Regions from separate parts of the Bacillus xiamenensis genome, predicted to be linked through region 3. Evidence: riboswitches for the same ligand, from Rfam matches in the RefSeq annotation. Region 3 holds a riboswitch; each other region holds the start of a gene.

Region 1 (10,816 bases), 850 kb from region 3:
CTAGTTCAATTGACAGCCCAGACTCGACTTTAAACGACGGCGCCAGCACATTTAGCCCTTTTGACGCAAAATCCATCAGCTTCTTCGGTTTAAATTGCAGACCTAAACAAGGTGATGATAAAATAAGGCCATCAATCTTCGTATGGGTATACTGCTTGAACCACTCAATTGAAATGAGCCCACCCATGCTATGCCCAAGTAAAAATGTCGGAAGTCTGAACGACTTCGCATGTTCAATCCATTCATCTACTGTATCAATGTATTCTTGAAAAGAGCGAATGTGGCCTCGCGCACGTGTCGATGTCCCTTGTCCAGGCAGGTCACCCATGACAACGTGATAGCCTGCATTTCGCCACATTTCGATCAGCCATTTATATCGGCCATGATATTCACTAGCACCATGTACAATCACAATTGTACCAACTGGTCTTTCAGCATGCCAAGTCCACAAAGTAAACACCTCACAATTGTTGTATTAGGAAAGGAAGTCGAAAAAGTGATTTATCCATATCATCAGTTTACACCTGAGATTCATGACTCGGTCTTTGTCGCAGATAACGCCACCATTACGGGCGATGTCACCATTGGAGAATATTCGAGCATTTGGTTCCAAACCGTCATTAGAGGCGATGTAGCTCCTGTAAGAATTGGAAAAAACGTCAACATTCAAGACTTGTCCTGTCTGCATCAAAGTCCTGGAAAAACACTTCTGATTGAAGATGGTGCTACCATTGGACACCAAGTGACATTACATAGCTCTATCATTCGACAACATGCCCTCATTGGCATGGGGTCCATTATTCTCGATGGTGCGGAAATTGGCGAAGGTGCCTTTATCGGTGCCGGCAGTCTTGTCCCGCAAGGAAAAGTCATCCCAAAAGGCACACTCGCTTTTGGCCGTCCAGCCAAGGTTGTTCGACTGCTAACAGATGAAGATATCCAAGACATGGATCGTATCCGTAGAGAATATGTAGAAAAAGGACAATACTATCGTTCCCTTTTATCGCGTTAACATCATACGTGTATCTTCACTTTATCATGTTTTTTTCAGGATATTAAGCAATAACTGTGAAGCGCTTGTTATTTTACCCGTTTACACCACTTTCTATCATGACAAAAAAGGTTTTCAGCACAAAGCTGAAAACCTTTTTTCATTAACTAAAGATCACTTCTTTCGGTTGATGATTCAACTGCTCTGGCTCAATACTGCGTTCCACATAAATACTATGCCAGATCATAAAGACGAGGACTGTCCAAATCTTACGGCTATGATCTGCTTTCCCCGCACAATGGTCATTTAATAACTCAAGAACATATGCCTTGTTAATGTATTCATCTGTTTGACTGTTTTGAATGATATCCTTCGCCCAAGCGTTCATCTCATTTTTCAGCCAATGGCGAATCGGAACAGGGAATCCTAGCTTTTTACGATTCAACACATGGTCTGGTACAATGCCTTCTGCTGCTTTACGCAACAGATATTTCGTTGTGCCATCTTTTGTTTTCAGCTCTTCTGGAATTTTAGAAGCCGCTTCAAATACAACCTTATCAAGGAATGGGACACGAAGCTCTAGAGAGTTCGCCATCGTCATCTTATCTGCTTTCAGCAAGATATCCCCGCGCATCCACGTATGAATATCAACATATTGCATTTTGTTAATATCACTGTAGCCTGCACTTTCCTCGAAGTATGTTTTCGTTACGTCACGATACGTGATGTTCGGATCATACTGTTTTAAGAGGTTTTTCTTCACTGGCTCTTCAAAGATTTTCGCATTACCAATATAGCGTTCCTCTAACGGCGTACAGCCCCGAACGATAAAGCTCTTCCCTTTCATTCCTTCTGGCATGATACGAGCCAGACGAAGAAGAAACTTTTTCAACATGGTTGGAACCGATTCGAATGGCTTTAAAGAAAGAGGCTCACGATAAATATTATATCCACCGAACAGCTCGTCTGCTCCTTCACCAGAAAGAACAACTGTCACTTGTTTTTTCGCTTCTTTTGCCACGAAATACAATGGAATCGCCGCTGGATCAGCCAAAGGATCATCTAAATGCCAGACGATCTTCGGAAGCTCGTTCATATATTCCTCAGGGGAAATGACAGCGCTAAAGTTTTGTAAGCCCAGCTTATCAGCTGTCTCCTTTGCCACATCCACTTCACTGAAACCGTCCTGCTGGAAGCCAACAGAGAATGTCTTCAGCTCAGGATGAAATTCCTTTGCGACCGACACGATGAAAGAAGAATCAATCCCGCCTGATAGGAATGAACCAACAGGCACATCACTTCTCATGTGTACTTTTACAGAATCATAGATGGCATCACGTACTTCTTCGATTAGTTTCTGCTCTTGTGTTTGTTCAGGCTTGAATTGGACTTTCCAGTATGTCTTAAATTCAATGTCTTGGCCAGGGCGCAGTGTAAACTGGTGACCCGGCTCCACTTTGTGCACCTTTTGATCAAGTGTATTTGGCTCAGGAACGAACTGGAAGGACATATATTGCTGCAAAGCGGTCTCATCAAATAGGATGTCCTCCTTCACAGCCATTAAGCTTTTGCGTTCAGAAGCAAAGTACACTTGCTCATCCATTTGTGTAAAATAGAGCGGTTTAATTCCAAAAGGATCTCTTGCGCCGTATAATAACTGCGCTTCTTTATCCCAAATTAAAAAGGCAAACATTCCGCGAAGCTTAGATGCTGCTTCTTCTTTATAGTGACAATATGTGGCAAGAAGTACTTCCGTATCAGAATCTGTGCTGAACGTATAGCCTTTTTTCACAAGCTCTTCCTTCAGCTCCACATAGTTATAAATTTCTCCATTGAAAATAATCCAATATTTTTCATTTTCATAAGAAAGCGGCTGCTTTCCGTGCTCCACATCTATAATACTTAAACGTCTAAATCCAAATCCTACATGCTCATCATGAAAGTAACCCTCATCATCCGGACCACGATGAACGATGAGACGATTCATTTGTTTAATTAACTCTTCCTGCTCAGTAGTTTCGGACAATGGACGGTGATTAAATACACCAACAAACCCACACATATTATTGCCTCCACGTTATGTTATTTCTTAAAAGTAGACCTATAATTAGACCGTATTTTGTCTAATTTCGTTTCACATTTTTAGCTTTTTGTAGAATTTTTTTAATCAAAAGGAAAACCGCTTAAAATAAGCGGTTTTGTATGTTGTTATTGTCCTAAGGCTTCCTGACGAAGCAAGTCGGCTTTATCTGTTTTTTCCCATGGAAGATCCAAGTCATGACGGCCAAAGTGTCCGTATGCAGCTGTTTGTTTATAGATTGGACGACGCAAGTCAAGCATTTTAATAATGCCGGCCGGACGAAGATCAAAGTTTGCACGAACCACTTCAATTAATTTTTCTTCAGACGCTTTTCCTGTTCCAAACGTATCAATTGAAATTGAGACTGGCTGTGCAACACCAATTGCATAAGCAAGCTGTACTTCACAAGAATCTGCAAGACCTGCTGCTACGATGTTTTTCGCTACATAGCGAGCCGCATATGCTGCTGAACGGTCAACCTTCGTTGCATCCTTCCCAGAGAAAGCACCGCCTCCGTGACGAGCATAGCCTCCGTACGTATCAACAATAATTTTACGTCCAGTTAAACCAGCATCCCCTTGAGGTCCACCAATCACGAAACGGCCTGTTGGGTTAATGAAGTACTTTGTCTCTTCATCAATAAGTTCACTTGGAACGACAGGACGAATGACATGCTCTTTTAAGTCGCTTTGAATTTGTTCAAGCGTCACTTCTGGTGCATGCTGTGTAGAAATAACGACTGTGTCAATACGAACCGGTTTGTTTTGTTCATCATATTCAACGGTTACTTGTGTTTTTCCGTCAGGACGAAGGTATGCAAGTGTTTCATTCTTGCGTACTTCTGTTAAACGACGAGATAATTTATGCGCTAGTGAAATCGGCAGCGGCATCAGCTCTTCTGTTTCGTTGTTTGCAAAACCAAACATAAGGCCTTGGTCACCTGCACCGATTGCATCAAGTTCTTCTTCAGTCATTGTACCTTCACGTGCTTCAAGCGCTTGGTCTACACCTTGTGCAATATCAGCAGACTGTTCATCAATTGATGTAAGAACCGCGCATGTTTCCGCATCAAACCCATATTTCGCACGTGTATAGCCAATTTCCTTAATCGTGTCACGTACTGTCTTTGGAATGTCGACATAAGTAGACGTTGTAATCTCACCGCTTACTAATACGAGACCGGTTGTTACAGAAGTTTCACAGGCAACACGTGCATTAGGATCTTTCTTTAAAATTTCATCCAAAATGCTGTCTGAAATTTGATCACAGATTTTATCCGGATGTCCTTCGGTCACTGATTCTGAAGTAAATAAACGACGATTTTGACTCATAATGGCTATTTCCTCCTGTACAAGACCACACCATCCCAAGATGAGGCCTCCAATATGATACGGAACTCGTTCCCTCTTATATTTCAAAACGTTTATATTAGAGATGTTATTGGCAATTTGTTCATATGATATCCCAAAAATAAAAAAACCATTTCCTTCATTGCGAGGAAAGGGTCTGAGATCGCATGCCTTTCACTCTTATCGCTCAAGGTGTTTTTGTACCTTGCATCAGGTTAGCACCTTGGTTTCTCAGCATGTTCATGCCTTTTTCATAAGAAACCGGTTGCTGGGCTTCGTCGGGCCTGTCCCTCCACCAGCTCGGGATAAGAGTATCCGTTCAATAAGATATCTTATCTTAAACCCTTGCGTCATGTCAATGCTTCATAGGAATTATCTCCCCTCTTTTTTTACCTCATCTTTCACATCACCAAAAAGCATATTTTCATAGCAGAAATGAAAAAACACACACAAAAATATTTAAATAGTATAGACTATTATTATCAATGTGTTATACTAATCGAAACAAAAACAAATTCAACGGTAAAGGAAGGGTTTTTTATGAACTCAGTGGATTTAAAAGAAGATTTGCAGTCATTGCTCTCATTAGAAAATACGCACCAAAATTTATCTGTTCCGAAACTTGTTGAAAAGATTTTGGCACGTCATGAAGGCGTTTTAACTTCAACAGGTGCTGTCCGCGCGACAACTGGTGCCTACACTGGACGTTCGCCTAAAGATAAATTTATTGTAAAAGAAGAAAGCTCTGCGCATAACATTGATTGGGGCACAGTGAATCAGCCGATCTCAAAAGACGCATTTGATCGTTTATATACAAAAGTTGTGTCATACTTAAAAGAACGTGATGAACTATTTGTCTTTGAAGGATTTGCGGGTGCTGACGAAAGATACCGTATACCCATTACAGTGGTAAACGAATTCGCATGGCACAATCTCTTTGCAAAGCAGCTATTCATTAGACCTGACGGATCAACACCATCATCAAATGAAAAGCCTTTTACCATCTTATCTGCTCCTCACTTTAAAGCAGATCCTGAAACAGATGGCACAAACTCTGAAACGTTTATTATCGTTTCTTTTGAAAAGCGTACAATTCTGATCGGTGGAACAGAGTATGCAGGAGAGATGAAGAAATCCATTTTCTCTGTCATGAACTACCTTCTCCCTGAACAAGATATTTTATCCATGCACTGCTCAGCTAACGTTGGTCAAGAAGGCGATGTCGCATTATTTTTCGGCCTTTCAGGGACTGGGAAAACGACGCTTTCTGCAAGTGCAAGCCGCAAGCTGATTGGAGACGATGAACACGGCTGGTCTAGCACTGGTGTCTTCAATATTGAGGGCGGATGCTATGCGAAATGTGTGAACTTAAGTGAGGAAAAAGAGCCGCAAATTTACAAAGCCATCAGCTTCGGATCCGTGCTTGAAAACGTGGTGCTGGATGAAGAAACACGTGAAGCGGATTATGATGACACATTCTTTACTGAAAATACACGGGCGGCTTACCCAATCGAAATGATTGATAACATCGTGAAACCAAGTATCGCAGGTCATCCATCTGCCATCGTCTTTTTAACAGCGGATGCTTTTGGTGTTTTACCTCCAATCAGCCGTTTAACGAAAGAACAGGCCATGTATCACTTCCTTAGCGGCTACACAAGTAAATTAGCAGGAACTGAGCGCGGTGTGACATCACCAGAAACGACATTCTCTACTTGCTTCGGTTCACCGTTCTTGCCACTTCCTGCTCACATCTATGCTGAAATGCTTGGCAAAAAAATTGATGAGCATGGCGCAAAAGTATTCCTTGTGAACACAGGCTGGACTGGCGGCGGCTATGGTACGGGCAAACGAATGAACCTGGCTCATACAAGAGCGATGGTGCAGGCAGCCATCGAAGGCGATCTTGACAATGCTGAAATAATCACTGACGACATCTTTGGATTACACATCCCGCTTCATATTCCAGGGGTGCCAGATGAAGTCCTTCAGCCTGCTAAAACATGGGCTGATCAAGAGGCTTACCGAGAAAAAGCCTACTTCCTTGCAAACGAATTTAAAAAGAATTTCAAAAAATTCAGCCATGCAGCAAGTGACATCGAAGCAAAAGGCGGACCACTCGTCTAATCAAAAGACAAAAGCTGAGGGGATCATTCCCTCAGCTTTTTTAATTCGTTGAATGCAATGATACAAGACGGTAAGTCACCTTCGTGACATCGTCTGACAGCTCGAGCTTTTCTACATGTGCTGTCCCTGTTTTTTCCCCGTCTTTCGTTTTGCGCACCTCAAGCGGAATATTTAATGGATAAATGCGGTACCCTTCCTTCATGAGCTCAAACACATTTTCTTCAATTCTTGTCTCTTTTCCTTTTGTGACAATCATTGTATTAAATTCAACAGGCATTCCCATAATGAAAATCCCCCTACTTTCTAAATTTCTTTCTACTGTTTATTTTACCACATTTCCGCCTTTACGGCTGTGCATCCATGTCGTCAGCCGTCTGACAATCTCCCGATTATGCTGCGGCGGGAAATAATGATTGTAGCCATGAAAATACCATGTTTCCACAGACTTGCCATGCTGACGCAGCGCATCTTCTAATAAATACGCATGCTCAATGGATACATTCTGATCCTGCTCTCCATGGATGATTAAGACAGGGGCTTCGATTTTGTCCACATCATTCAAAGGGGTTCGCGCCTCATATGCTTCTGGCACCTTGTGCGGCGGACCGCCTATCACGCGCTTCATCATTCTTCTCATATCCACACGTTCTTCGTAGGTGAGCTTCATATCACTTACACCGCCCCAAGTCACAAAGGAGGCGGCTTCCTGTTTCATTTCAACAGCGGTCCAAATGCCCATAATACCGCCACGGGAAAAACCAAAGATATGAATGCGATCCTGCTTCACCTTTTGATGATTTTTTAACAGATTAAAAGCCGCAAATGCATCTTTCCGATCCTCTCCGGCAAAGTCCTCGTTCCCTTCGCCTCCTTGATTCCCTCGGTAAAAAGGAGCAAAGACGACAAAGCCTTGCGCTGCAAATTGCACAATTCGGCCAGGTCTGACCATCCCCACATTTTTAATGCCGCCGCGTAAATACAAAAAACCGTCATAGAGACCTTCTCCGGCCGGTTCAGCGAGCAGCCCTTTCATCCGAAGTCCATCGGCCTCATATGTCACTGTATATAAGTGAATATGCGGATGGGGCGACGGGAACCTTCTTTTTTCCACAATCACTTGAATTCTCTCCTTTTCATTCGGTGTTACGTCAATTGCTTCATAATCGCTTCTGCAACAAGCTGACCTGATTTTGTCACCATCGGAGTACCGCCGCCTGGATGACTGGTGCCTCCAACAAACCAAAGCCCTTCAATATCCTTTGATTGATTATTGATACGGAAAAATGCCTGCTTGAACGAATTCGAAGACATGCCATAAATGGCTCCGTGATATGCTCCCGTTTTTTGCTGCAAATCAAGCGGGGTTTGAACCGCTTCATATTCGACAACCTGATCGATATCAAAGAGACCCTTTTCTTTTAGTTTCGTTTTGATATGCTGACGATACGTCTCCTTTAGCATGTCCCAATTTTGCTCTTTTGTCACATAAGGTGCATTGGCCAGGACAAACAGGTTGCTTCTTCCCGGTCCTCCGCTCAAGGCTGGCTCTGAATGGCCTGAATAACATATGTAAAGCGCCGGGTCCTGAGGGAGCTTTTTTTTCTGAAAAATATCCTTGAATTCTTGCTCATAATTCTCTGGAAAAAATACATTATGATGAGACAACTGTTCATAGACTTTAGGTATTCCAAGTAAAAGAACAAAGCCAGATAACGATGGTTCGATATTTGAAAGCTTTTGATTTAAAAAGCCAGGACGGTCTTTTTCATCAATCAAATGGCGATAGACAGTCAGTGCATCCGCTCCTGCAATGACTTGATCTGCCTCATACACCTGCTGATCTGTTTCAACCCCTTGGATTCGTTTATTCCTCACATGAATTTTATTTACTTGTTCATTGAGATGAATCTGGACGCCCAATTCCTTTGCGAGTGTCTCAAACGCCTCAACTAAACGATACGTACCGCCCTTTATTCCATAAATGCCTTTTTCCCCTTCTAAATACGCCATCATATTAAAAATAGCGGGAGCCTCGTAGGGTGAAGAGCCAATGTATGTTGCATACCGCCCAAACATCGCCAATGTATGAGGATGACGAAAATACTGACGAAGCAGGCGCTGAACGGATGTAAACGGTTTGACAGCAAGAAGTGCTTTCACCAGCTTAAGATCCGCTTTATCCTTCCAGGTCAATAACAAACGATTTAAAAACTGATCCTCCGCCATTTGGAAAAGCTTTTTTGACTCCTGTAAAAAGGCTCGGTATTGCTGCGCATCCTCAGGGCTAAATGCGGCAATTTGCACTTCCATTTGCTCGATATTCGGCGTAAACTCGACCGTATGACCATCAGAGAATACATTTTTGGTCAGGGGAGAGATCGGATAAAATGTGACATAATCCTCCATTCGTCTCTGACAAGAGGTAAACACTTCTTCAAAATACGCCTTCATTGTAATGGTGCTCGGTCCTAGGTCAAAAGAGTAGCCAGCCCCTTGATGACGCTGTAATTTCCCGCCTAAAGCAGCTTCTTTTTCTAAAATGGTGACCTGAACCCCGCGTGACTGTAAGCGAATTGCCGCTGACAACCCGCCAAGTCCGCCGCCAATGATGATCACTTTTTTCATTCGTACCTTCTTCCTTTCCATTCATACCCTTCTTTTTTCAGTCCAATTTTCATAGAAGCAAAACCAATGGCGATCAGGCTCATGATACTTACCGGCAATAAAAAGGCCATCGTAGACGTTCTTCCATTTTCGATATCAATGACCGCTTTAATAGATACACCTAGCCCGTAGCAAAGAATGGCTAAACAGAGATTGACCACATCAAACTGAATGAGGGCGATAATGAAACAAATAACGGGAACCAAATAAAGCATTGTATATAAACAAAAGACACCGCTTAACAAAGCAATGCTCCGATTTACTCCAGGAAACAAATTTTTTCGATAGCCTTCCCACACTTCCTGTCCGCTCTCATACATTCTCATATAGACAAACGGATGAATACTCGCAAGTGTGAACGGAAAGCCCTTCGCTTTCACTCGTTTCGCCAAGGCCATATCATCAACGAGCGAATCCTTGATCGCTTCATGACCACCTATTTCGTGATAACAGTTCTTTTCAATCGCAATAAAGCCGCCATGAGCTGCGGCAAAAGCCGGGTTTTGAGATTTTCTGACCCATTTCACTGGCAGATGACACCCAATCGTAAACATCATCATAGGGACCACAAGATGCTCAAACGGTGTCCCTGTTTTTTGCTCTGGGAAGCCTGACAGCATTCCCGTTTTTTGCGTGCATAACTGCTTGTACACCGCCTCGATGGCTCCTTGTTTTAACCGGACATCTGCATCTAAAAATAACAGCCAGTCAGAAGATGCTGCCTCAGCTAGCTGAGAGCAAGCATAGGATTTACCAAGCCAGCCTCGCTTCAACACTTGACCTGACTGCACACGAATCCACGGATATTTCTCTGCGAAGCCCTCAGCAATTGCTCTCGTCTGATCTGTCGAATGATCATCCAGCACAATCAGCTCCTTCGGATAAAGATGCTGATCAACAATCGACTGAAGACACGCTTCCAGACGTTTTTCCTCATTTCTCGCTGGAATGAGGATCGATAATGAAATCGGTTCATCAGGCGAAAGAGACGCAGGCTTAAGCACAGGGATTTGCTTCATATTCCAGATGGTAAACATCAATTGACAGAGCAGCAAAGCACTGATCACCGTTAAAAAGACCGCCATGTTTTCACCCACTTCTTAAAGGAATCAAACGCATCACTTGTTGACCGGCTTGTCCTTGTCATCTGTCTAAATTGTTCCTTTACTGTAAAATCAGGATCAGCGACGACCTGCGCTTGATGTTGGTTTAACTGTGTTTCAAGCAGGTCTCCAAGTATACTTGTTACTTCCTTGCTTCGAAGTGAGCCGCCAGATAGTACAACGTCTTCTCCAAACACGACCGATACCGTCGGTTTTTGAAATTGATTAAATGTATAATGCAGCGTCACCGGCTTGACGATGACCTGCTCAAATTGTCTCACCAAAAAAGAAGCTCCGCCCTCCAGTTCAAGCGGCCTTGTATCCTGATGCATGATTTTCCCCTGCGGAAAAAGCCAAACTGCCGCGCCTTCCTGCATATTTGCTTTTGCCGTCATCAATGCTTGTTTTACACTTGTCAACTTCTCTTTATGGACTGGAAATGCACCTAGCTTACGAAAAAAAGCATATTGCTTTAGCTGCTTCTCCTCCATCATCATGTAAT
Region 2 (10,816 bases), 1.6 Mb from region 3:
CTCACAATGGTTATGCGGCAAGGCTCCATGCATAACGCACTCGCCCTTCTTGCCGCTACCAGCCCGCCGCCGGCGATAACCACTTGTTTATTGGTTAGATCAAGATGAATGGGAAGCATGGCTTTCTCCTTGAAAACGAAACGCACCCTCTTTGTTTAAGATGGTTTCTTGCACACGTTCAATATAAGCTGATTTCACATGCGGATGAAATCCAATATACCGGCAGACACGAACATCACGAAGCCGCTCTCTCGCCTGATCTGCTTCACTTTCAATCTCTTTCATTAAAATTCCAGTGAATAATAGATAAGGAACGATATAAACTGGCGTATTGTCATCTTCTGATAACTGCGCTAAGACGTCACGATAATTTGGTCCACATGCCGTAATAAAACATGGGAGAACCTCTGCACGGGGCAGCAGCGTCCGGACATCGTCCGCAATGCCAAATACATCTCGTTTTACATCTGGGTCCGAGCTTCCGCGGCCAATCAAAACGATTCGAGCTTTCTCGCCTTCATACCCTGCTTCTTCAATCCTTGCAACAACGGCTTTTGTTACTTCTTTGTTTACCCCAATAGGTCTTCCGTATGTCACCTTCACTTGCGGGAAACGTTTTTGCACTTTCTCAATCTCTTCTGGGATATCTGATTTGGCATGCATGGCGGTTAAAAGGAGAAGCGGGACAATTGCAATGTGAGTTGCTCCTTTTTGCACACAGCTCTCAAATCCTTCTTCTATAGACGGGTCTGTTAACTCTAAAAAACATATTTCTTGAATATCTGCTTTCACTAATGGCATGCAGCTTTTCATAAAAGAGATGGCTTTATCTTGTGCTTCTTTGACTCTGCTTCCATGTCCCACATAAAGTACAGCTTGTTTCATTTAGCTCCTCCTTCTCATCCTGCTTTCATCAGACGAAAAGACACGATGCATCAGCGTGTCTTTTCCCTGTTTCATTTATTTCTCGATCAGTGCGGGTTCAAACCAGTTTAGCTTTTGATGAAAATGAACGACATCTCCTACCACGATTAAACTTGGATGCTCGATTCCTTCTTTTTCAACCGTTTCAGACAGGGTCGCCACTGTGCAGCAAGTCGTCTTTTGCCTTGTCGTTGTTCCCCAGTGAATGAACGCAGCTGGTGTTTCAGGATCTCGTCCATTTTTTAGTAGAAGCCGCTGCACTTTTGCCACGTTTTTGACGCCCATGTATATCACAAGGGTATCAATCCCCGTTGCCAGTGCTTCCCACTTTTCTTCAAAGTGTTCATCCTTTTGATAATGACCTGTCACAAAGGCTACATTTGAGCTGAATTCTCGGTGCGTCACAGGAATGCCTGCATAAGCTGCTGCTGCAATACCAGAGGTAATCCCTGGGACGACTTCATACAGAATACCATGCTCAGCTAAACACTCGATTTCTTCACCGCCGCGGCCAAATACAAAGGGATCGCCGCCTTTCAGACGAACGACAACGTTCCCTTCCTTTGCATGAGCAACAAGCGCTTCATTGATGGCTTCCTGCCTCATCGTATGATGATTTGGCAGCTTGCCGCAATAGATCAATTCCGCCTCCGGTTTGGCATGGGCAAGAATCTCTTGATTGACAAGACGATCATATAAAATGACATCTGCCTGCTGTATTGCCTTATGGGCCTTTAATGTAATTAAATCTGGGTCACCCGGTCCGGCACCTACAATGTATACTTTCCCCATCGTGCTTTTCTCCCCCTGCCATCAGGCGATTATTTCGTCGTTCTCTTTACATAATCAACCAGTCGCTGTTTGGACTCCTCGCGTGACAATTCACCTGTATCTAGGACAAGCTCAGGTGCAGCCGGCTCTTCGTACGGTGAATCAATTCCAGTGAAAAATGGAATTTCACCGTTTCTTGCTTTTTTATATAACCCCTTTGGATCACGCTCTTCACACACGTTTAGATCACATTTCACAAACACTTCGTGGAATTCTCCATCTTCGACTAACTGTCTAACAATTTGGCGATCTTCTTGAAAGGGTGAAATAAAAGCAGTGATCACAATCGTCCCTTGCTCAACAAATAATTTCGCCACTTCACCGATGCGCCGAATGTTCTCTTTTCTGTCGTCATCGGAAAAGCCTAAATCTTTATTGAGTCCATGTCGTACATTATCACCATCAAGAACGGTGACTTGGTAGCCTTGTTCAAACAACTCTCTAGCCGCTGCATTAGCGATCGTCGATTTGCCTGAACCACTTAGGCCGGTGAGCCAGATAATGCCGCTTTTATGATTGTTTTTCTGTTGATATTCTTTTTTTGTAATAGATGAATCATGCCATACAATATGTTCGTTACTCATGTCATACCCTCCTTTAAGATACCGTCGTTTTTAATCCTTCGATTAATGTTTCAATGACTTCTTTTCGGCTGAACGTGCTCGGTGGTAATTCACCGTTTCTCAGCATTGTTCGAACCTTTGTACCTGAAAGGATGACATGCTCGCTTTTATCGTGCGGGCACGTTTTTGGTGTGGCCATTGCTTCACATGTATTGCAGTAGAAGCTGTGTTCAAATTTTAATGGTGTAATACCAATCTCTTCGCTTGTGAATTGCTCAAATAGTTCCTGCGCCTCATATGTGCCGTAATAATCACCAACACCCGCATGATCTCTGCCGACAATAAAATGTGTGCAGCCATAATTTTTACGCACAAGCGCATGAAAAATCGCTTCCTTTGGTCCAGCATAACGCATTGCAGCAGGGAAAACACCTAAAAAGACGCGGTCTTTTGGATAATAACCGTTGAGTAACACTTGATAGCTTTTCATTCTTACATCTGCTGGGATATCATCCGATTTTGTTTCACCAACAAGCGGATTTAAAAATAAACCATCCACTGTTTCCAGTGCTGTCTTTTGAATATATTCATGGGCGCGATGGACCGGGTTTCTCGTTTGGAAGCCAACAATGGTTTTCCAGCCGTTTTCTTTAAAATGTCTTCTTGTTTCTTCTGGCTCATACGTAAATTGCGGGAATGGTTTTTCACTGCGTTTCGTCAGTGTAATTTTACCACCAATATACGTGTCACCGCGTTCAAATAATTTTTTCACACCCGGGTGATGAAGGTCATCTGTTTTATACACATTCACTGCTTCTTTTTCCTTATCCGGTGTGTATTTGTCTTCCACTTCAATGACCCCGTATACCGTTCCATTGTACGATAGACGTACAATATCACCTTGACGAATCTCCGCTGCCTTTTCCTTAGTGACTGGCAGCGTAATCGGAAGAGACCAAACGACACCACTTGCTAGCCGCATACTGCTGACAACCGCTTCATAATCAGTTCTTGTTAAAAACCCTTCAATTGGACTATACCCGCCAATTGCAATGAGTTCAAGGTCTGCAAAAGAGATAGCATCCAGTTCAATTTCCTTCGCAGCTGTGCTTAGATCAAATTCTTCATTTACTCGATTAATTAATACGCCACCATGTGGTGTTAAACTCATTTGTTCATCTTCCTCTCAATGTTCATATTTAGTAGATCATAATAGTCGGATTTGTGTTTAAATCCCGCCGCCCTGTTCATGAATCGAGCTGCTCTCATTTTTGACTGCTTTCATTAGACTCAGTGCACCAAGTGAGGCAAGCAGTACACTCATCATGATAAAGATAGAGTAATAGTCTCCTTTTAAGAAAAGGCTCACGAGCAAATACGAGAGACTGAGTGATAAGAAAGGTGACACAACCCAGACTTTCAGCATTTTTTTCACGACATGTTTATGAAAAATGTTCGGTCCGCCCTTTGCCATACCAAGCCCGATAATAGACGAGGAGGTGATTTGGGTAAGTGGAACGGGTAGCCCAAAAATAGAGCTGACGATCACAAGTCCTGCGCCGGTACTCGATAATAGAATTCCTTCTCCCGTTTGATAGCGGGTAATTTTCTTGCCGTTTGTTTCAAGGACCCTTCTGCCTAGCAAAAGCGCACCAAATGCAACAAAGATTCCTCCGTAAAGGGTTCCTTGCCCAACTGTCAAAACACCTGAGGCGACAAGGGGACCGACGGCATTAGCGACATTGTTCATCCCTGCTGAAAACGCCTCTAGAAATCCGCTGATAATGAGAAGCACAGATAAAATCAATGTTCCCTTTTTTGATAATGTCCGTTTAGGGAACAATCTGATGATTTTGACAACGACAAAGGTAAAAACAAAGGCGACAAGCGGGATGATAATCCAAAAGGCGACAATCACTAAAATAGATTTCACATACAGCACTTTATACGCGACGGCCACACCGACCACAGCACCTACTGTGACTTCACTTGTTGATAATGGAATGGCCATGAGATTCGCGATGAAAAGTGATAATGCGGCAGAGCCAATAATGATACACACAATTTCAAGTGTGATGACAGATTCCGGCATAATCCCAGAGCTGATCGTTTTGACGACCTCTCCGCCGCCAATCACTGAGCCTGCTAATATCCCTACTGCACAAACGCTGAGTGCATAAATTGGCTTTTTAATGGCACCTGATCCATATGCGATACCCATCGAAGCGGCTGCTCCGCTTGCGCCAATGTTTAAAGCAAAGAATAAACTAAATAAAATTGCGGCGATTTCCATACATTATGCTCCCTTACTCATGTAATCCGCACTCGGTCTTTGCTGTCCCTGACCATCTACCAGAACGCAGGTCATCTGCTGTAAATGCTGGCTGTGTACACGGAGCACATCCGATGCTCGGATATCCCTGGTCGTGCAGCGGATTATAAGTAAGTTCTTCTCTAGACGTATATCTCCAAATGTCCTTCCACGTCCAGTGGATGAGCGGACATACTTTTACTGATTTAAATTTCTCATCTTTATTTAAGAAGTTCGTCCCTGCTCGTTTTGGTGATTGCTCTCTTCTTAAGCCAGAAAGCCATGCCGGATAGCCAGATAGTGCCTCTTGCAAAGGAATGACCTTCCGCATATGGCAGCAGCTTTGAGGATTCGTTTCCCATAATTTATCACCATGCTGCTCGTTTTGCTGTTCCACTGTCAGCTCAGGGGTTTTCAGCACGATGTCTAAACCAGGATATCTTTCCTTGACTGCATCAATGGTGTCGTATGTTTCTTTGAAATGCAGACCTGTATCTAAAAAGACAATTCTCGCATCCTTTTTTACTTTTGCAATCAGATCAATTAGGACAATACCCTCAATGCCAAAACTACATGCATAAACGAGCTGATCACCATAGTGGCCGTACGCCCATTTCAGCACAGATAGGGCTCCTTTATACAAATCGTCCTCTTGAAATGTAATGGACGGCTCTTGCCAATTTTCATAAGTTAACATTATTTCTCCCCTTTCGGAGTACTGCTCCTATTACTGTTCTCCGCATTACTTCAATCTGATTTTTTCATTTTTTTCCACTTGAATCACTTGACCGTCCTGAACAATCAACGTAATCGAACCAAATTTCATATCCCCAATCAGTTCTTTCATGTGCTTCACTAAGTCCTCATCCTGATTTTGTTTCAATTCCATCTCCTCTTCCTCCTCACCGTTAAAATAAAAAAACTTTCTTTCAGTCCGAAAGAAAGATGAGGAAGTTCGCGATTTCCTTATCTTTCAAAATAGAATCATTTTGCAGGAAGTAGCACCTTGCGAATCGCAGGTTGCTGGGCTTCATCGGGCCAGTCCCTCCACCTCTCTGGATAAGAATTTTAATTTGTATTAAATATTAACACAATTCAAACAAAAGTCAACCCGACTTTATTGATAGGATTAGTTTTTATTTAAATTTGAGTCTATTTTACTATTTTTAACCAAAAGAAAAGCTGTGCTTTGCTGCACAGCTTTTAGACCGTTTCTTCCATCCAAGATTCAGACGAAGGATCTTCTCTCCATCGTTTTAGTTTATTCATAGAAGAAGGATCAATCGCTTTTAGCTCAAGTGCCGCTTCAGTCAGTGTGTCATAGTCTGTGAGTGTGACATATGGAATGTTTTTCTCTTGAAAAGCTGCTGCTGCTTTTGGCAGGCCGTATGTGAAGATAGCCACAACCCCAAGTACGTCACAGCCTTCTTCTTCTAGAGCGGCAACCACGTCAAGAACGCTGCCCCCGGTTGAGATGAGGTCTTCTACAACGACCACCTTTTGACCAGGCGATACGGCTCCTTCAATTTGATTTCCTTTTCCGTGCGCTTTTGGCTTACTTCTCACATAACACATCGGCACATTCAAACGGTCTGCCGCTAATGCCGCATGCGGAATACCTGCTGTTGCAGTACCTGCGATGACTTCAGCACCCTCGAAATGAGAGAGAATCAAATCTTTTAAACCTTCCGCAATGTCATTTCTGACTTCTGGATACGACAAGGTCAGACGGTTGTCGCAGTAAATTGGCGATTTGATGCCGCTCGCCCATGTAAATGGTTCGTCTGGTTTTAAAGAGACAGCTTTGATTTGTAATAGATGTTTAGCGATTTTCATTTTCATACGGCAGTCACTCCCACTCTTTCAAAATTTGTTGATAGGCGTCCACTGGGTTTACGGCTTTCGTGATGGATCTCCCAACAACGATTTGTGAAACACCTTGCTCTTTTGCAAAGGCAGGTGTCGCCACACGCTTTTGGTCATCGGTTTGATCATTTGGTAAACGAATTCCTGGTGTCACAGTGAGAAAGGAAGGTGAGATTTGCTCATGAATTACTTTTGATTCATGAACAGAACATACAACACCGTCAAGTCCACTTTCATATGCCAATTGTCCGTAATGAAGCACAGCTTCTTGTAATGGACGATCAATCAGTAATTCTTTTTTCATCATTTCTTCTGACGTACTTGTAAGCTGAGTCACAGCAATAATGCTTGGACGATTTTGCCCGGCAGGGGTTCCGCTTTCAAGCCCCTCTATCGCAGCCTGCATCATTCTTTTCCCGCCAGCTGCATGCACATTGACCAAATCTACACCAAGTGCAGCAAGCCGGTTCATTGCTTTTTGTACGGTTGTTGGAATGTCATGAAGCTTCAGATCAAGGAAAATACGGCAATTTTTTTCTTTCAGTGCGTCAAGGATGGCAGGACCTTCTTGGTAAAATAGCTCCATACCGACCTTGACGAATAAAGGTGTCCCTTCAAACAGATCTAAAAAGGCGTGCGCCTCCTGCCCTGATGGAAAATCAAGTGCGATGATGGGCAAGTGCTTCATGTTTCCAGCTCCTTCCGATACATTCCTCTACAGATGAATACCCATATGCCGTCAGCACATTCGGCAGCTCCTCAATGATTTCCGGGCAAATAAATGGGTTCACAAAATTGGCTGTCCCAACAGCGACTGCACTTGCTCCTGCTAATAGAAACTCAAGTACATCTTCAGCGCTTTGCACCCCGCCCATCCCAATAATGGGAATAGAGACTGCCTGACTGACCTCATGCACCATTCGAACGGCGACAGGCTTTATTGCAGGGCCTGACAATCCACCTGTTTGATTGGCAAGAATGGGTTTGCCTGTTTTTAAATCTAGACGCATACCAATCAAGGTATTAATCATGGTGAGCCCATCTGCTCCAGCCGATTCAATCGCTTTAGCAATCTCAGTGATATTGGCCACATTAGGTGACAGTTTCACATAGACAGGAACAGAAGAGACTTCCTTGACTGCCTTTGTCAATGACGCGGCCATCTTTGGGTCCGTACCAAAAGCGATCCCTCCTGTTTTGACATTTGGACAGGAGATATTCAGTTCGAGGGCATGGACATTCCTTGCTTGACTGATGTGTTTGGCCACTTCGACATAATCATCAACCTGTGAACCTGCAACATTCGCAATAATGGGTGTATCAAACTGCTCAAGCCAAGGTAATTCATGTTCAAGCACGCCTTTTAGACCTGGATTTTGTAAGCCAATCGCATTCAGCATACCGGCTCCAGTTTCGGCCACCCTCGGTGTTGGGTTGCCAAATCTCGGTTCAAGGGTCGTGGCTTTAATCATGATGCCGCCCAGCAAGGAAAGGTCATATAATGATGCGAATTCTTTTCCAAATCCAAAACAGCCTGATGCAGGAATGATTGGATTTTTTAAAGATAAGCCGGGTAATTCGATGTTTAGCATGATAGCGCCACCTCCTCCGCTTTAAAAACAGGTCCATCCAGACAAACTTTAACGTACGGTTTCTCGTGCTGATCGGTATGACAGACACAAGCAAAGCATGCACCGATTCCGCAGCCCATTCGTTCTTCCATTGAAATATAGACAGGCTTATCGGGATAAGAGTCTTTTAATGCTTTTAACATAGGTGTCGGGCCGCAGGAAAGCAAGACATCAAAGTTCAACTCATTCTCTTCAATGACATTTGTCACAAACCCTTTCGAGCCATATGTTCCATCAACGGTTGCGATAAACGTATCTCCAAGTGCTTGAAATTTCTCCTCATAAAATACATCCTTTTTCGATTGAAAACCGAGAACATGTTTTACGATGACGCCTTTTTTCGTTAACCGCTTAGACAGTTCATACAGCGGCGGCACACCTATTCCTCCGCCCACTAGTAATGCCGTCTGCCCAGGCTTTACGACTGAGGGGTCATACCCGTTCCCAAGCGGTCCTAACACATCGACTGATTCTCCCGTCCGCTTTTGGGAAAGGAGCTTTGTGCCCTCGCCCTCTGCGCGGTAAATGATGGTTGCTTCTTGCTTGCCGGCATGAATGTTGGCAATACTGATCGGTCTTCTCAAAAGCGGTGTCATGGATTCGCTGACCTTTATATGAAGAAATTGTCCAGCTGTTTGAAAGGATTCGACAAGGTCACCCTTTAATGTCATTTCGTAAATATGATCAGCGATCTCTCGATTCGAGACGACCATCAAGTATGCTTTTTTCATATCGTTACTGTCACCTCAGCATTCGTTTTCACTTCTGGCATTTCGTCTGCTCTAAATGTCATGCTCTCTAGCACTCTTAAAATCGCTTCCGCTGTATCTAATGACGTTAAGCAAGCGACACCATTTTCAACAGATTCACGTCTGATTCTAAAGCCGTCTCTTGCCGGCTGTTTTCCTTTTGTTAAGGTGTTGATGACAAATTGGGCTTCACCATTTCGAATGACATCGAGCAGGTTCTTTCCTTCTTCTCCTATTTTGCCGACAACACTTGATGGAATGGAGGCTTGTTTTAAGTAATTCGCCGTTCCTTCTGTAGCTAAAATATGATAGCCGATGGAATGGAATCTTCTTGCAATCTCAAGCCCTTCTTCTTTATCTTTATCAGCCACTGTGAGGAGAACTGTTCCGTCTTTTGGGATTTGAATGCCTGATGCAATCAATCCTTTGTAGAGGGCTTTTTCGATTGTGACATCTTTCCCCATGACTTCACCTGTTGATTTCATTTCAGGTCCAAGTGTAATGTCTACTCTTCTTAGTTTTGCAAAAGAGAAGACGGGAACTTTGACGTATACGCCTTCTTGCTCCACATGAAGGCCTTCTTGGTAGCCATAGTTTTTGAGCTTCTCCCCTAAAATGACCTTTGTTGCTAAGTTTGCCATTGGAATGCCCGTAATTTTACTTAAAAATGGGACAGTCCGGCTTGAACGCGGGTTCACTTCAAGTACATACACTTCTCCTTTTGATAGGACAAACTGAATGTTAAGCAGCCCAATAATGTTGAGTCCTTTTGCGAGTTTAATCGTGTATTCTGCGATTTTCGCTTTAATGTCCTCAGACAATGTTTGCGGCGGATAGACCGCAATTGAGTCACCAGAGTGAACACCGGCTCTTTCAATGTGTTCCATGATGCCCGGGATCACAACCGTTTCTCCGTCAGATACTGCATCTACTTCAATTTCTTTTCCTGTCAAATACTTGTCAATGAGCACTGGATGCTGCGGATTGACTTTCACCGCATTCTCCATATAGTGAAGAAGCTCGGCTTCTTGATACACAATTTCCATCGCACGACCGCCTAATACATAGGAAGGACGGACAAGGACTGGGTAGCCGATTAGATTCGCAATGGCTACTGCTTCCGGCACAGACGTAGCCGTTTTTCCTTTTGGCTGAGGTACGCCGAGCGTTTCTAATGTTTGTTCAAATTTGTCACGGTTTTCCGCGCGGTCAAGGTCTTCAAGAGAAGTGCCAAGAATTTTAACCCCTCTATTTGATAGTTCATCTGCTAAGTTAATCGCTGTTTGTCCGCCGAACTGAACGACGACACCTTCTGGTTGTTCAAGGTCGATGATATGCATCACATCTTCTACAGTAAGTGGTTCAAAGTAAAGCTTATCTGAAATACTAAAGTCCGTTGAGACCGTTTCAGGGTTGTTGTTAATAATAATGGCTTCATATCCTGCTTGTTTGATCGCCCACACTGAATGAACGGTCGCATAATCAAATTCAACCCCTTGTCCAATTCGAATGGGACCTGAGCCTAGGACGATTACGCTTTTTTTGTCTATTCGTTCTGATTCATTTTCATCTTCATACGTGCTGTAGAAATACGGTGTTTCTGATTCAAACTCCGCCGCACATGTGTCCACCATTTTATAAACAGGAACGATGCCTGCTTCTTGTCTTAGGTTGTAGACATCCGCTTCGTTCATGTCCCACTCTCGGCTAATATAGATATCTGAGAAACCTTTGTGTTTTGCTTCTTTTAACACGTCTACATTACCTTTGTTTTCTTTTAGCGTCTTTTCAAATGCGATGATGCCCTCCAGCTTATGAAGGAAGAAGTAATCAATTTTTGAGAATGCATGAATTTGCTCAACAGTATAGCCTCTTCTAAGCGCCTCAGCGATATAAAACAGACGCTCATCTCCCGCTTTGATAATCCGTTTTTCAAGCACT
Region 3 (10,816 bases):
AATGGATGATTTTATATGTCCTCATTATAAATAAAAAGACACCCAAAAAAATCACCCTAAAGAACCATTCAGCACATCACAAAATAAAAGTAGGCCTTTTTTCTCCCCAATTGTCAGAGAAAGCCTTTTTTGTTACGAAGCACATTCAAGACATGATAAAATGAACGTATTCTACAAAAGGAGTGACGTATTGATGAAAGACGAAATGATCCAGCGTTTCACACGTTATGTAAAAGTGGATACCCAGTCTGATGCAGAAAAAGAAAGCTGTCCATCGACTGAGGGACAGTTGAACCTAGCGAGGCAGCTTGTTGAAGAGATGAAAGACATCGGCATTCAAGAAGTGACAATGGATGATAACGGCTATGTCATGGGAACGATCCCATCTAACACAGACAAAGAAGTGCCGACCATTGGCTTCCTGGCTCATATCGACACAGCCACTGACTTCACTGGCAAAAATGTAAAACCGCAGATCCATGAGAACTACCAAGGCGGCAACATTACGTTAAATGAAGATCTACATATCGTCTTATCTCCAGCTCAGTTTCCAAATTTACAAAAATACCGAGGACATACACTGATCACCACTGATGGCACGACCTTACTTGGTGCAGATAACAAAGCAGGTATCGCAGAAATTATGACCGCCATGCATTACCTCATTCAGCATCCAGAAATCAAGCATGGAAAAATTCGAGTCGCCTTCACACCAGACGAAGAGATCGGCAGAGGGCCGCACAAATTTGATGTTGATGCCTTTGGCGCTTCTTATGCTTATACGATTGACGGCGGGCCGCTTGGAGAGCTTCAATATGAAAGCTTCAACGCAGCAGGTGCAAAAGTATCAATTAAAGGAAACAGCGTCCATCCAGGAACAGCAAAAGACAAAATGGTCAGTGCTGCGAAGATCGGAATGCTCTTTCACAACAAACTTCCTTCAGACGAATCTCCAGAATATACAGAAGGATACGAAGGCTTTTTCCACCTCACGAGGTTTGTAGGAGAAGTAGAAGAAGCAGAGCTGCAATATATTATTCGTGATTTTGATAAAGAAAAGTTTAACAAACGCAAAGCATTATTTGAAAAAATCGCGAATGACTTAAAAGCGGTATACGGTGAAAACAGCATTACCCTCAGCATTCAGGATCAATATTACAATATGAAAGAAAAAATTGAGCCGGTGAAACATATCGTGGACATCGCTCATGAAGCCATGGAAAACCGCTCAGTGACACCTGTCATTGAACCGATCCGCGGCGGCACAGATGGTTCACAGCTTTCATATAAAGGACTCCCAACACCAAACATTTTTACTGGTGGAGAGAACTTTCACGGTAAATATGAGTTCATTTCTGTGGAAAACATGCTAAAAGCAACAGAAGTCATCGTAGAAATTGCACGTTTATTTGAAGAAAAAGCATAAATATGTTTAAAACCGTTCCTGTTCGGGAACGGTTTTTTAATGAAAGTTTACAATTTTCTGAAACTTCTGTGACACTTAATCGTACTAATAGAGACAACCCCAGAAAAATTCTTCTTGACGAGTGAAATAACTGGAAATATAATAGTTACAAACGACCAGTATTTTAGACCTAAATTAGCAGATAAACTAAACCTTAAGGACTAAACTGAGTCTGCTGCTTATTTTCAGTTATAAACATCACTCACCCTGTCTACACTGAAAGAATAGGATGAATTGGAGGAATGTCATATGATGATTTTATTGATTATCGCTTCACTTTGCTGCTACTTACTACTCTCTTTCAAAAAAGATAACCGCACCCAAAAACGAAAAAGCGCAGAGCTTTCGGAGTTCGAAATCTTTCGTATGCGCCGCCACTACAACGGCAAACGCCGCCACCCACTACACAATGCACCCAAACAAGTATAAATTGAAAGGAAGAGCCTGATCAGGGGCTCTTTTTGTTTGCAAATAACCGATTCAGACACATCAAAAACGACCAAATTCATGGCCGTTTCTCTTTTTTTATTTATACACCTTCGCAGGAACTTGAATCATAGGGATTCCTTGAGAGTATGGTGCGATTTCATATGGCTGGAAGACAACTGCAATTCCCTTTTTCGTGAAGTAATACTGCGTGTTGTAGTCGATTTGAATATCACTTTTTTTCAGGTCCGCATAGAATTTACTTTTATGCTTCTTCGTATATTTATAGATATAATCTCTTACTTTCGTGCGTTTTTTCTTTGTTTTCACAACATCTGTTAAGTACAACTGCTTTGTCTTTTTCTTTGTTAACACATAGTTCATGCTCGTGACCATCGTATCCCCATGCATGGTGCCGTCATTCATGTAATCATAGTTTAAGAAACTTAGTTTCTTCCCATTGTTAAATTTCGTTTCGAACGATCTCTCGTACGTGATCTTCCCAATGCCTTCTTTTTTCGCTTCGTCCTTTAAGAACAAGTACATAGAATAGGAGAATGCGATATCTTCTTTTAAATCATGGTTGATGGTTTTCATATGCGCCTTACTAAGGTTTTTCACCTGTGCATATTTGAACGTTTTTTTCTTCTTATAATAATGTGTGCTTACTTTTGCTTTTTTTGCTTGTTTGGCATCTGCAGATCCAACTGGAGCAAACAACGAAACAATCAGCGAAAAAATGAGCAGGCTGATCGTTAAGCTCTTTTTCATTGTCATAGTAAAAACCCCCATTTTTGTCTATTACCAACTGAGTATACCATGACAAAAGAACCAAAAAAGTATTTTTTCCATATTATCCTTTCTTTTTCCACATCAGGTTTGTTTACCGTTTTCATTAGTTCCTGTATGCTTAATATAGAATGTTAGATGAAGTGTGGTGTTTATCATAGAAGAGAATATTTTTAGTCATATTAGAACAACGTTTCATAGTTTATCTCCAACACAGAAAAAGATTGCCAATTACATTTTGCAAAACCCTCAGAAAGTTGTGCTTCATTCCATTAGTGCGCTCGCCGCTGAATGCAACACAAGTGAAACGACGATCTTTCGGTTTCTACGAAAAATTGGCTATGAGTCATATCAAGTGTTTCGCGTCCACATCGCGCAGGATATTGCGACCAATACGCCCCAATCAATATACGGCGAGATCGAGGCATCTGATAGTGTCGCAGATATTAAACACAAAGTCATAGAGTTAACAACAAACTCGATTCAGGATATGAAGCATATTCTAGAAGACCAGGCTGTGACAAAGTTTATTGAGAAAATGAAGCAGGCACATAAAACTGTCTTCTTTGGAGCAGGTGCATCCGGTTTTATTGCTGGAGATGCCTATCATAAATTCCTTCAGCTTGGTTTTGAAGTGAGTCTATGCAGTGATCCTCATATGATGAATATGATTGCAACCCATGCAACGGAACATGATTTTATCGTTGCAATCTCACATTCAGGAGAAAGCAGAGAAATCCTGGATGCCGTGCAATTTGCTAAGGAAAAAGGAGCAGCAATCGCTTCGATCACGAGCTATCCAAAATCAGAGCTCGCCAAGCGATCTGATTTTCATCTGCTCAGTTCATCAAGAGAAACAACCTATCGCTCCGACTCAATGATTTCCCGTATTAACCAGCTTGTGATCATTGATGTTCTGTACGTTGCAGCTGTTTTAGAACTAGGACCACATGCGATCGAAAACGTCAAACGATCTCGATTAGCCGTAGCTAAAAATAAAACATAAATGGCATAAGACCGGAGCTGATTCCGGTCTTTTTTTGTGACTTCCCTCATATTTTCCGTTGACACGTTCTATCACGTCATGTACATTAAATGAACAATAGTTTATTTCCTACTATCAAATATAATAGATAGTATATATACTAACAAAAAGAAAAGAAAGCGCTTTTTGTAAGGGTTTTCGAAATGGGAGGCGACAAAATGACGAAGCAAATTGGATTCATCGGATTAGGAATTATGGGAAAACCTATGGCACTTAATCTATTAAAAGCCGGTCATACTGTGACTGTTTTCGATATTCATACGGAAGCTGTTCAAGCATTAAAAGAAGCAGGAGCAAAAGGCGCCACTTCAGCTGCTGAGGCAGCATCTGAAAGCGATATCATAATCACGATGCTTCCCAAGGGTGAGCATGTAGAAGCAGTTGTAGCAGGTGAACAGGGCATTTTAGCTGCCGCTAAACCTGGCACGGTCATCATTGATATGAGCTCTATTTCACCTGTTACTTCTAGAGCATTAGCTGCACTGGCAAAACAGCATCAGGTCGAATTTATTGATGCACCTGTCAGCGGCGGAGAGCCGAAAGCGATTGACGGAACACTGGCGATTATGGCGGGCGGCGAAGAAGCGATCTTCGAACAAGTGAAGGATGTCCTGCATGCCATGGGCACAGATGTCGTATTAGTTGGATCAAATGGAAGCGGTACAACCGCTAAGCTTGCGAATCAAATCATCGTCAACTTAAATATCGCTGCCATGTCCGAGGCGCTTGTTCTTGCCGCTAAGTCAGGCATTGCGATTGATAAAATGTATGAGGCTATTCGCGGTGGACTGGCAGGAAGTGCTGTTCTCGATGCAAAGGTTCCGCTCATCTTAGAACGAAACTTTGAACCTGGCGGACGCATCGACATCAACTTAAAGGATTTAACCAATGTGATGGAAACTGCCCATGATATTGGCGTTCCTCTTCCGCTTTCTAGTCAGCTGCTTGAAATCTTCCACGCCCTCAAAGCGGACGGAAAATCTGGACTTGATCATGGCGGAATCGTTCAATATTACGAAAAAATGGCTCATGTTGAAGTGAAGAAGGGATGAGGCTTTATGAAACAAAGTATTGATTTACTAAATACCATTCCGAAAGCGGATTCAAATAGTATCCAATCAGCATATGAACAAGCACTGAACCATTTTCATCATAAAATCATTGTATTAGACGATGATCCAACTGGCATTCAAACCGTACACGGCGTCTCCGTTTTCACCGATTGGTCAGAGAAAAGCATTGAAGCTGGTTTTCTTGAAGACAGCCGTATGTTCTTTATCTTAACCAACTCTCGCAGTATGACAGAGAAAGAAACGACGGTTCTTCATGAAACGATCGCATCAACGATTGTGAAAACGGCTGAACGGCTTGATCAAGATTTCATCATTGTCAGCCGGGGGGATTCCACCCTGCGTGGACACTTCCCGCTAGAGACTGAAATTCTCAGAACAACCATTGAACAGCAAAGCTCCCACCAATTTGACGGCGAAATCCTTCTTCCCTTTTTTAAAGAAGGCGGGCGCTTTACGATTGGCAATATTCACTACGTACAGGAAGGACACGAATTAATTCCTGCTGGTGAGACAGAGTTTGCACTAGATCGTACATTCGGATTTCAATCTTCTCATCTCGGTGAGTGGATTGAAGAGAAATCAGGCGGATCGTTCACAAAGGAGAACACTACCTATATTTCTTTAGAGGATATACGGGCTTTACGCATTGACCAGATCAAGAATCAGCTTATGACCGTGAAGAATTTTCAAAAGGTGGTTGTGAATGCGGTGGACTATGATGATGTCAAAGTCTTTGTCACTGCCCTCATAGATGCCATCAAAGCAGGACAGCAATTTCTATTTAGAAGTGCGGCCGCTCTTACAAAAGTGCTTGGCGGGGTTCAGGATCGACCCTTATTAACAAGAGAAGATTTGATCCAAGAAGAAAGCCAGCACGGTGGTCTCATCATGGTTGGTTCCCATGTCAAGAAAACAACGGAACAATTAAAAGCACTTCAACAAAATAAAGAGATCGCTTTTATCGAGTTCGATACACACCTCGTGTTAGAACCTGAAGCATTTCAAGTGGAAATTGACCGCGTGATCCAACAGACTGAAGCGTTGTTAACATCAGGGCAATCTGTTGCTGTTTATACAAGGAGGGAACGGCTTGATCTTGGGGACGATCGTCAAGAGGAAGAATTGAAGCTGTCTGTTCAAATTAGTGATGCTGTGACAAGCATTGTCCAGCGCCTCTCCATTCGTCCTAAGTATCTGATTGCCAAAGGTGGAATTACCTCAAGCGATATAGGAACAAGGGGTCTTAACGTCAAGCGTGCGACTGTCGCCGGTCAAATTCGACCAGGTATTCCCGTTTGGCAAACAGGAGAAGACAGTAAATTCCCATTCATGTCTTATGTGATTTTCCCGGGAAATGTTGGCTCAAAGGATACGTTAAAAGAAGCTGTAGACATACTTGAAGGATAAAGCATAGGGAGTGTTCACGCTCCCTCATGCAACACAAAGGAGGAAAGATCATGTCATTAGTTTTTATTGGACTTGGCGTTTTGTTATTACTTTTACTTATGGTGGTCTTTAAGTTAAACGCTTTCATTTCATTGATTATTGTCTCTTTAATTGTTGCCGTGTTAGAGGGCATGTCACCACTTGAAGCGATCGCATCTGTCGAAAAAGGGCTCGGAAGCACACTCGGTCACTTAGCATTGGTTCTTGGTTTTGGAGCGATGCTTGGTAAATTGATGGCTGATTCTGGCGGTGCTCAGCGTATCGCGATGACACTCATCGACCGATTTGGTATCGGAAAAATTCAATGGGCGACGATGCTGACTGGTTTTGTTATCGGAATTGCTCTATTTTATGAAACCGGATTCATCATTCTCATTCCATTAGTCTTTACCATTGCTCAAGCCGCAAGACTTCCTGTGTTGTATGTGGGAATGCCGCTCGTCGCTGCACTCATTACAACACACGGCTTCCTCCCTCCTCACCCAGGGCCGACAGCCATTGCCAATGTATTTCAAGCCAATATGGGACAAACCTTATTAATTGGAATCATTTTAGCGATTCCTGCTGTTTTAGTAGGCGGACTTCTCTTTACAAAACTATTTAAAAAGGATCAACTGCACGCACACATTCCAAAGAATTTATTTAATCCAAAGGAATTTACAGAAGATGAAATGCCTAGCTTCGGCATTAGCATTTTCACCGCTGTTTTGCCTGTATTGCTCATGACATTCAGAGCATGTTTAGAAATTTTCTTCCCGTCCTCTCCACTGCTACCGGCGGCTGAGTTTTTAGGTGAGCCCGCGATCGCCCTATTAATCTCTGTGCTGCTTGCCATCTACACATTTGGCCTTGGCAGAGGAAAGAGCATGCAGGACGTCATGAAGTCGATTACGGATTCAATTGGCTCCATTGCGATGATTCTATTGATCATTGCAGGTGGCGGCGCCTTTAAACAGGTGCTCATTGACAGCGGTGTTGATCAATACATTGCAGGGATTATGCAAGGAAGCACACTGTCTCCTCTGCTCCTCACCTGGCTGATTGCCGCTGTCCTTCGTGTCTCTTTAGGATCAGCCACTGTCGCCGGTCTCACAGCGGCTGGCATTTCTGCACCGCTGATTGGTTTGACGGGTGTCAGCCCGGAATTAATGGTGATTGCAACAGGTGCCGGGAGTATTACATTCTCTCATGTGAATGATGCGGGTTTCTGGATTTACAAAGAATACTTTAATCTGTCGATGGCTCAAACCTTTAAAACTTGGACATTGATGGTGACTGTTCTTTCACTTGTCGGACTAGCTGGTGTCCTCGTCGCTGATTTGTTCATGTAGGAAAATAAATTGTAAAAACCATTGACTTTTTCTCAAAAAGGTTGAATAATTGTGTTTATTAAGAAAATTGAATCAAAAGGTAACCTTATTAAGAGTGGTGGAGGGACTGGCCCTGTGAAACCCGGCAACCGCTGTTCCTCGGAACAGAATGGTGCTAATTCCTTAAACAAGCTGATGCTTGTTTGAAGATAAGGCAGAGATCTCACAGTATATGATGCTCTTCCTTATCCAAGGAAGAGCTTTTTTATTTGAATGTTAACCTGAAGAAAGAAGGGATTCAGCATGACACAAGTACAAACCATCGGAAAGAAAACAACAAAGCCGCCATTTCGCGCAGATCAAGTAGGGAGTTTGCTTCGTTCTGAGCGCATCAAAGAAGCTCGCAAGCAAAAAGCCGACGGTACACTGACAGCAGAGCAGCTAAGGCAAATTGAAAACGAGGAAATTACACGTATTGTAGAGAAGCAAAAGGAAATTGGATTAGAGGTTGTCACAGATGGAGAATTCAGACGTGCATGGTGGCATTTTGACTTTCTAGAAGGACTTGATGGAGTCGAAGGATTTGAAGCAGACCAGGGCATTCAATTCCACAACACGACGACAAAAGCGAGAGGCATCAAGGTAACAGGCAAGATTGATTTTACAGATCATCCAATGCTAGAGGATTATCGCTTCCTTCACAGCATCGCGGGTGATCATACGGCTAAAATGACGATTCCAAGCCCGAATATGCTCTTTTTCCGCGGCAAGCTAGATGAAGGTGTGTATGACAGTTTAGATGAATTCCACCATGACGTGGCACAGGCTTATAAAAAAGCCATCCGTGCATTTTATGATGCTGGCTGCCGCTACTTACAGCTAGATGATACAGCATGGGCTGTGTTCTTCTCTGAAAAGGGACATGAACAAATCAAAGCCTTTGGCCGCGAGGAAAATGAACTTCGTGAGTCGTTTGCAAAAACAATTAATGAAGCCGTTGCCGATCGACCAGATGATTTAGTCATTACAATGCACATTTGCCGTGGTAATTTTAAATCGACTTGGGCAGCTGAAGGTGGCTACGAAGCCGCAGCAGAAACGATTTTTGACGGCCTAGATCTGGATGGTCTCTTTTTAGAATTCGACGATGATCGTTCTGGCGGATTTGAACCCCTTCGATATGTGAAGAATCCAAACCTTCAAATCGTACTTGGCCTGATCACGTCAAAGTACGGCGAGCTTGAGCCAGTGGAACAGATCAAAAAACGAATCGAGGAAGCGGCTCAATACGTGGACATCAACCAAATCTGTTTGAGCCCGCAATGCGGATTTGCTTCAACAGAGGAAGGCAATCTGTTAACAGAAGAGCAGCAATGGGAAAAGCTGCGTCATGTGATTGAGATTGCGGATCAAGTGTGGAAATAAAATGTATAGTCCTAAGCTCTCTTGGCTTAGGGCTTTTTTTATTAAAAAAAGAACTGCCATTCAGCAGTTCTTCAGGTTGTTGACAAAGAATGCGAGGTTTTGTCTACATCTTTCTTTTCTTAGTTTCGCAATCTTGATACGATATTCTCTTTTGACAGTTCTTTCTTCATACGTTTTGTGATGATGTAGCGCACAAACCATTTATTCAGTATAACCAAGACGAGAAGAAGTCCAACTGCTGTACCGCCAATCCATAAAATGACCTCTCCTGGTAATTGTCCAAGTAACAAAGCACCCAAGACAGCAATGAGTATTACCGCCACAATATACACTCTTAGATTCATCTTATCTATACTACGGTAGAATTGCTTGATCATATCCTTGGGTGACATCCCATTTAAATACAAGGACAACAAATCTCGATTCAAAATGCTAATTAGTGTATGCATCTGACCTCGATAAATAAAAGCAATGACCACAAATAAAATGGTCTGAAATACGACAAGCAACAAAAATGACAATTTTGAATTAGCAACTAATTTCTCTAGCCCTTGCGCTTGATAGTATACAAAAACGTCCTCTTCATCAAACATCCGATCAAACTGGTTCACAAACTCATAAATATCCTCGGTTTTATTTAAATGAACAATGAGTGTTCTAACACCATCGTAGTTCTCACCAATCTTAATTTGACTACTCAGTTTTTTGTACAGATCTGGTGATAGGTAACCGTAATCTTTTAAGAAATAGTTACCTTCACCTTTATAGTACTCGATATTCGCTTCTAATGGCTCCACTTCACCATCATAGGCTTTGATTTTTTTACCCTTGAACCTTTCTGGAAGAAGGATGGTGTTCTCTTTTAGATCTCCCTCATAGCTCACAGCCTCTTTGGTTGTCGGATTGAAGGATAGAGCTGATAATATATCCGTTTCTCCATCTGCTTCGATAGATAACGAGACATCATATTCGTAGACAATGTCTTTGACATTCGGCATACGCTTAATTTTATCTGTATCGTACTCGTACTCACCAGTTTTCGAATACCCATTAATTAAAACCATTGAAAGCCGATCGTTAGTCAATACGTTTTTGTAAATATTATCAGCTGAAATCAAGATAGTAAATATAGAGAAAAAGATCAACATCAGCAAAACAAAATTCAAAACAGCCAATTTTCTCAAAGTCGATCGATGTTTCTTTTTTAAATACTCAAACACGAATAACATTTTCATATGGATTGGTTCCTTTTATTCAAGTCTTCAAAACGAAGGACGACATCGGCTTGTTGCACAACGATATCAGAGTGTGTAACGACTAAAATTGTCCTCGTTTTCTTCAATTCAGATAACATACCAAGCATCATCTGAATATTATCTTTATCAAGGTTATTTGTTGGTTCATCTAAAAGAATCAGTGAATAATCAAACAGCATGATTTTCAAAAAAGCCGCGCGCTGCCTTTCTCCACCTGATAGGTTACTCACTGTTACATCAAGTTTCTCGCTCATTTTGAGCTTCTTAGCCTGTTCTGCTAATCTTTCATTTGAGATTTCTTGTTCATTGATTAACGAGATGACATGTAGATTCTCTCTCACAGTCAAAGACTCAATCAGGTTCAAATCTTGAAAGAAATAGGCAATTTTCTTGCGGTATTCATCAACCTGTTCTTGATTCGTAAAGTCAATGGATTGATTGAACAACGTCATCTTCCCGGCACTCGGTTTTTGAATCAACGCAATAATGTTAATAAATGTCGTCTTCCCACTACCACTTTCCCCATGAAGGGCATAAAGGCCAGAGCCTTGAATATGTAAAGATAAATCTTTTAATATGGT

Evidence for each region. Region 3 has a riboswitch for S-adenosylmethionine ahead of BK049_RS09145 (5-methyltetrahydropteroyltriglutamate--homocysteine S-methyltransferase). Riboswitches for the same ligand answer to the same signal wherever they lie in the genome.
Region 1: linked by a shared signal. The riboswitch ahead of metK (methionine adenosyltransferase) and the one ahead of BK049_RS09145 (5-methyltetrahydropteroyltriglutamate--homocysteine S-methyltransferase) in region 3 are both predicted to bind S-adenosylmethionine.
Region 2: linked by a shared signal. The riboswitch ahead of BK049_RS18640 (YezD family protein) and the one ahead of BK049_RS09145 (5-methyltetrahydropteroyltriglutamate--homocysteine S-methyltransferase) in region 3 are both predicted to bind S-adenosylmethionine.

What each region holds. Positions count from the first base shown of each region.
Region 1 is NZ_CP017786.1:2,658,748-2,669,563, reverse strand. Features, by position in the region: gene BK049_RS13620 (alpha/beta hydrolase) at 1-451, opposite strand, end outside; gene BK049_RS13615 (gamma carbonic anhydrase) at 497-1,012, shown strand; gene asnB (asparagine synthase (glutamine-hydrolyzing)) at 1,155-3,053, opposite strand; gene metK (methionine adenosyltransferase) at 3,200-4,402, opposite strand; SAM riboswitch class I at 4,598-4,732, opposite strand; gene pckA (phosphoenolpyruvate carboxykinase (ATP)) at 4,961-6,547, shown strand; gene BK049_RS13595 (DUF2584 domain-containing protein) at 6,588-6,830, opposite strand; gene BK049_RS13590 (alpha/beta hydrolase family protein) at 6,870-7,664, opposite strand; gene BK049_RS13585 (phytoene desaturase family protein) at 7,691-9,172, opposite strand; gene BK049_RS13580 (glycosyltransferase family 2 protein) at 9,169-10,296, opposite strand; gene BK049_RS13575 (lysophospholipid acyltransferase family protein) at 10,281-10,816, opposite strand, start outside.
Region 2 is NZ_CP017786.1:161,755-172,570, forward strand. Features, by position in the region: gene BK049_RS00765 (precorrin-2 dehydrogenase/sirohydrochlorin ferrochelatase family protein) at 1-119, opposite strand, end outside; gene BK049_RS00770 (sirohydrochlorin chelatase) at 100-885, opposite strand; gene cobA (uroporphyrinogen-III C-methyltransferase) at 961-1,716, opposite strand; gene cysC (adenylyl-sulfate kinase) at 1,746-2,339, opposite strand; gene sat (sulfate adenylyltransferase) at 2,353-3,489, opposite strand; gene BK049_RS00790 (sulfate permease) at 3,547-4,611, opposite strand; gene BK049_RS00795 (phosphoadenylyl-sulfate reductase) at 4,625-5,326, opposite strand; gene BK049_RS18640 (YezD family protein) at 5,372-5,518, opposite strand; SAM riboswitch class I at 5,593-5,695, opposite strand; gene pyrE (orotate phosphoribosyltransferase) at 5,833-6,471, opposite strand; gene pyrF (orotidine-5'-phosphate decarboxylase) at 6,479-7,183, opposite strand; gene BK049_RS00810 (dihydroorotate dehydrogenase) at 7,155-8,087, opposite strand; gene BK049_RS00815 (dihydroorotate dehydrogenase electron transfer subunit) at 8,081-8,857, opposite strand; gene carB (carbamoyl-phosphate synthase (glutamine-hydrolyzing) large subunit) at 8,854-10,816, opposite strand, start outside.
Region 3 is NZ_CP017786.1:1,808,288-1,819,103, reverse strand. Features, by position in the region: gene pepT (peptidase T) at 194-1,426, shown strand; gene BK049_RS18860 (hypothetical protein) at 1,715-1,894, shown strand; gene BK049_RS09170 (DUF3298 and DUF4163 domain-containing protein) at 1,991-2,668, opposite strand; gene BK049_RS09165 (MurR/RpiR family transcriptional regulator) at 2,829-3,686, shown strand; gene garR (2-hydroxy-3-oxopropionate reductase) at 3,884-4,777, shown strand; gene BK049_RS09155 (four-carbon acid sugar kinase family protein) at 4,784-6,205, shown strand; gene BK049_RS09150 (gluconate:H+ symporter) at 6,256-7,575, shown strand; SAM riboswitch class I at 7,658-7,770, shown strand; gene BK049_RS09145 (5-methyltetrahydropteroyltriglutamate--homocysteine S-methyltransferase) at 7,858-8,979, shown strand; gene BK049_RS09140 (hypothetical protein) at 9,099-10,214, opposite strand; gene BK049_RS09135 (ATP-binding cassette domain-containing protein) at 10,211-10,816, opposite strand, start outside.